2 regions of the Streptomyces pallidus (ex Mingjun et al. 2026) genome follow, and region 1 is predicted to be linked to the other one. Evidence: riboswitches for the same ligand, from Rfam matches in the RefSeq annotation. Region 1 holds a riboswitch; the other holds the start of a gene.
The links. A riboswitch is a leader RNA that binds a small molecule or an ion and turns the genes downstream of it on or off. The one in region 1 is predicted to bind ZMP and ZTP.

Region 1 (2,382 bases):
CCGTTTACCGGCCGGAAGACGTCTGCTGCCCGCGGGGGTGCGACACGGGTCACACCCCCGCGGGCCTGCCCGGCCCGGACACCGTCCACGTACCGGGCGGTAGCCGGGCGGCCGGATCCCGACCCGGCCGAGCGACCGCTTCCGGGCCCGCCGGCGTCCGTGGCGCGGGGGTCCGGGGCGGAGCCCCCGGGAAGCCGGCCCGCAGGGTCAGGACAGCGGAAGGCCCGGCGCCGGGTGGGCGGCCATGAGGTCGGCGACCTCGGCCCGGATCGCGGCCAGACCCGCCTCGTCGCCACCCGCAGCGGCATCCACGGCCCGCGCGATCCAGTCGGCGACCTGCGGCATGTGCTCCGTGGTCAGACCGCGCGAGGTCAGCGACGGCGTACCGATCCGGATCCCGGACGGGTCGAACGGCTTGCGCGGGTCGAACGGCACCGTGTTGTAGTTCACGACGATGCCCGCCCGGTCCAGCGCCTTCGCCGCGACCTTGCCCGGAACCTCCTTGCGGGTCAGGTCGATCAGGATCAGGTGGTTGTCGGTACCGCCCGACACCAGGTCGAAGCCGCGCTCCAGCAACGCCGCGGCCAGCGCCTTCGCGTTGGCCACGACCGCGTGCGCGTACGCCGTGAACGACGGCTGCGCCGCCTCGTGCAGGGCCACCGCGATGCCCGCCGTCGTCTGGTTGTGCGGGCCGCCCTGGAGGCCGGGGAAGACGGCCTTGTCGATGGCCTTGGCGTGCTCCTCGCGGCACATCAGCATCGCGCCGCGCGGGCCGCGCAGGGTCTTGTGGGTGGTCGTGGAGATGACGTCGACGTGGCCCGCAGGGGAGGGGTGGGCCCCGCCCGCGATCAGGCCCGCGATGTGGGCGACGTCGGCGACGAGGACCGAGCCCGCTTCCTTGGCGATGGACGCGAAGGCCTCGAAGTCGATCGTGCGGGGCAGTGCGGTGCCACCACAGAAGATGATCTTCGGGCGTTCGGCCAGCGCGAGGTCGCGCACGGCGTCGTAGTCGATCAGCCCGGTCTCCGCGGAGACCCCGTACTGCACGCCGCGGAACCAGCTGCCCGTCGCCGAGACTCCCCAGCCGTGCGTCAGGTGCCCGCCCATCGGCAGGGCCATGCCCATCACCGTGTCGCCGGGCTGCGCGAAGGCCAGGTACACGGCCAGGTTCGCGGGCGAGCCGGAGTACGGCTGGACGTTGGCGTGGTCGACGCCGAACAGGCCCTTGGCCCGCTCGACGGCCAACGCCTCGATCCGGTCGATGTTCTGCTGGCCCTCGTAGTAGCGGCGGCCCGGGTAGCCCTCGCTGTACTTGTTCTGCAGGACGGTCCCGGAGGCTTCGAGCACCGCGGCCGACACGTAGTTCTCACTGGGGATCAGACGGAGCGTCTGCGCCTGGAGCTGCTCCTCGGCGGCGACGAGGGAGGCGAGTTCGGGGTCGGTCGCGGTCAGGGCGGGGTGGCGGTGCGCGGTCACGGCGGCTCCTCCGGGGTCGATGTCGGTTCTCGTCCCCGCGAGGCCCAGGCGAGCGGCCCTGTATGCGGTCGTGCGCGCACGACTCCCCCGGAGTCCGTTCTCCGTGCGCCAGTCGCCGTGCGTACCGCCCACCTTAGCGGGCACGCCACCGGAAAGGTTTCCGCGTCCGGTATACGAGCGACGTATAGCCGTATACAAGGTGACACCACCGTGTCACCGCACCCCGCCCGCTGACGACGATCGGAGACCCCGTGTCGACCACTGCAGATGCCATCGCCGCCGCCGAGGCCCACAGTGCGCACAACTACCACCCGTTGCCCGTGGTCGTGGCGACCGCGGAGGGTGCGTGGATGACCGACGTGGAGGGCCGGCGCTACCTCGACATGCTCGCGGGCTACTCGGCGCTCAACTTCGGCCACGGCAACCGCCGTCTGCTCGACGCGGCGCGGGCGCAGTTGGAGCGGGTCACGCTGACCTCGCGGGCCTTCCACCACGACCGGTTCGCCGAGTTCTGCACCGCCCTCACCGAGCTGTGCGGCAAGGAGATGGTGCTGCCGATGAACACGGGCGCGGAGGCCGTGGAGACGGCGCTGAAGACCGCCCGGAAGTGGGGGTACGAGGTCAAGGGCGTACCCGACGGCCACGCCAAGATCGTGGTGGCGTCCGACAACTTCCACGGCCGGACGACGACCATCGTGAGCTTCTCCACCGACCACGAGGCCCGCGACCACTTCGGGCCGTACACCCCGGGGTTCGAGATCGTCCCGTACGGGGACCTCACCGCCCTCGCCCACGCCATCACCTCCAACACGGTGGCCGTGCTGCTGGAACCGATCCAGGGCGAGGCGGGGGTGCTGGTGCCCCCGGCCGGCTACCTGCGGGGCGTACGGGAGCTCACGCGCGAGC
Region 2 (2,382 bases), 1.6 Mb from region 1:
GGCCGGCCTCGAAGGCCTGGCGCACATCGTCACCGTTGATGTGACCCTGCTCGCGGCCGCGCTCGACGAGCGCGACCAGGGCCTCGGAATCGGCGATCTCCGGAGGGAACGTACGGGACGGGCTGAGCGACACAAGAAGCCTCTCGTTGCGAACAGATAAGGAGTGGGCGGACATCATCGCGCGGACTCGGGAAACAGACCGCGAGGGGTCTGTATTCCGGGGCCGCGCGAGGACACCTGTCGGTTCATCGGATGCCCGAGTCGATTCGTTACGCGCTGAATTGAGTGACCTGCGCCACGCTGTGGAGGCGCAACCGATCGGCCGGAAATCCGTCCGCGCGCCCGCGCCCCCGACACCGACCCTCGGTTCAGTCCGGTTTGCGGGCTTCGATGAGGAATCGGGCGGTATGGGCCACGAACGAGCCGTTCCGTTCGATCTCCTCGTGCAGCTCCTGCAGGCGGTCACGGTACTGGGCGACCGTGAAACCCGGAACCATCCAGATCACCTTGCGCAGGAAGTAGATCACCGCCCCGATGTCGTGTAACTCCGTCCGCAGCCGCTCGGAGCGCAGGTCGACGACCTCCAGCCCCGCCTTCGTGGCGTCGGCGACCGCGTCGTCGGGGTGCCGGGCCCGCCGGACCTCCTCCGGCTGCGGCCCGAGGAAGTCACTCGGTCGCCGCCGTCAGCCGAGGCAGCGGCCCCGCCCCGGCGAGCACCTCGCCCCCGCCGGTCTGGACGTCGAGCGCGGAGCCGACCCGGGCGAGCCGCTCGCCCAGCATGCGCTGGTAGCCCCAGGACGGCCGCTGCTCGGTGGCCCGGCCGTCGAGCCAGGAGAAGTCCCACCCCTCCACGGAGGCGGACTCGGCCTCCGCCACCTGGGGGTCCCCCCGGACGGAGTCTGGGGGAGGTCAAACGTGCGTGTCATGTCCCATATCGTTCCAGGGTCGGCGCCGGTGATCCACCGATTTGCCCGGGTCGCCCGCCCCGCAGCGGGCCCCCTCCGGCCGTCCGGGCCCGTCGACTACAGTGGAGGCGGGCCGTGACTGGCGTTCGGGTGGATCACCACCGGGGAGCGGCCCGGCGTACGGCACACCCGTCGTGCGTCCGGCGTACCGCGGGTACGCCGACTGCCGCGCGCCTGGGCGAACCGCGATCCGCAGCGACGCCCAGGAGACCCCTATGACGACTGCCACCGCCCGCCTCATGGACGGCACCGCCCTCGCCCGCCGCATCACCGAGCAGACCGCCGCGCACGCCGCCGCCGTCACGGAGCGCACCGGGAAGGCTCCCTGCCTCGCGACCGTCCTGGTCGGCGAGGACCCGGCCTCCGTCACCTACGTACGGATGAAGCAGAACCGCTGCGCCAAGGCCGGCATCACCTCCCGCCACGTGGAGCTGCCCGCGCAGACCACCACCGAGGAACTGGTCGCCGTGATCACCGGCCTCTCCGAGGACCCCGAGATCAGCGGCATCCTGCTCCAGCACCCGGTCCCGCACCACATCGACGAGCGCGCCGCCTTCGAGGCCATCGCCCCCGGCAAGGACGTCGACGGCGTCACCATGCACTCCTTCGCCGCCATGGGCTTCGGCCTGCCGGGCTTCGTCTCCTGCACCCCCGGCGGCATCATGCGCCTGCTCGCCGCCTACGACGTGGACCTCACCGGCAAGCACGCCGTGGTCGTCGGCCGCAGCGCCATCCTCGGCAAGCCCGCCGGCATGCTGCTGCTGGAGCAGAACGCCACCGTCACCTACTGCCACTCCCGTACGAAGGACCTGTCGTCGATCGTCCGCCAGGCCGACGTCCTGGTCGCCGCCGTGGGCAAGGCCGAGTTCATCCGCGGCGAGGACATCAAGCCGGGCGCCGTCGTCCTGGACGCCGGATACAACGAGGGCAACGTCGGCGACGTCCACTTCGAGTCCGCCGCCGCCCGCGCCTCGCTGATCACCCCGGTACCCGGTGGCGTCGGCCCGATGACCATCGCCGTACTGCTGGAGCAGACCGTGCAGGCGGCCGCCGCGCAGGCCGGCCTCGCCCTCGCCGACCTCTGACCGGCACCCCCTCGCACCCCGTACGTCCCGTACGTCCCGTACGTCCCGCACGCCCCGGGCCGCCCCGCCCGGGGCGCCCCGGGGCGCTGCGCGTTCCCGGGCGTCCCGGCCGGCAGGGGACTGACGCTTCTCGGACAGGTGGCGGTATCTTGTCGGCCGGATACGGATGACACGTGCCACACGCGGTCCGGGGGGAGCGCAGATGGACCTCTTCACGCCACTCGACCTGCCCCACGGCGGTCGACTGCCGAACCGACTGGCGAAGGCCGCGATGGAGGAGAGCCTCGCCGGGCCCGGCCAGCTGCCCGACGGGCGCATCGAGCACCTGTACC

Region 2: another riboswitch for ZMP and ZTP. It lies ahead of ACSHWO_RS06795 (bifunctional 5,10-methylenetetrahydrofolate dehydrogenase/5,10-methenyltetrahydrofolate cyclohydrolase); the one in region 1 lies ahead of glyA (serine hydroxymethyltransferase).

Annotation. Positions count from the first base shown of each region.
Region 1 is NZ_CP196181.1:3,204,766-3,207,147, forward strand. Features, by position in the region: gene glyA (serine hydroxymethyltransferase) at 208-1,476, opposite strand; ZMP/ZTP riboswitch at 1,512-1,602, opposite strand; gene rocD (ornithine--oxo-acid transaminase) at 1,728-2,382, shown strand, end outside.
Region 2 is NZ_CP196181.1:1,576,495-1,578,876, reverse strand. Features, by position in the region: gene ACSHWO_RS06805 (RNA polymerase sigma factor) at 1-133, opposite strand, end outside; partial or broken gene ACSHWO_RS06800 (hypothetical protein) at 369-876, opposite strand; ZMP/ZTP riboswitch at 1,031-1,117, shown strand; gene ACSHWO_RS06795 (bifunctional 5,10-methylenetetrahydrofolate dehydrogenase/5,10-methenyltetrahydrofolate cyclohydrolase) at 1,181-2,050, shown strand; gene ACSHWO_RS06790 (NADH:flavin oxidoreductase/NADH oxidase family protein) at 2,253-2,382, shown strand, end outside.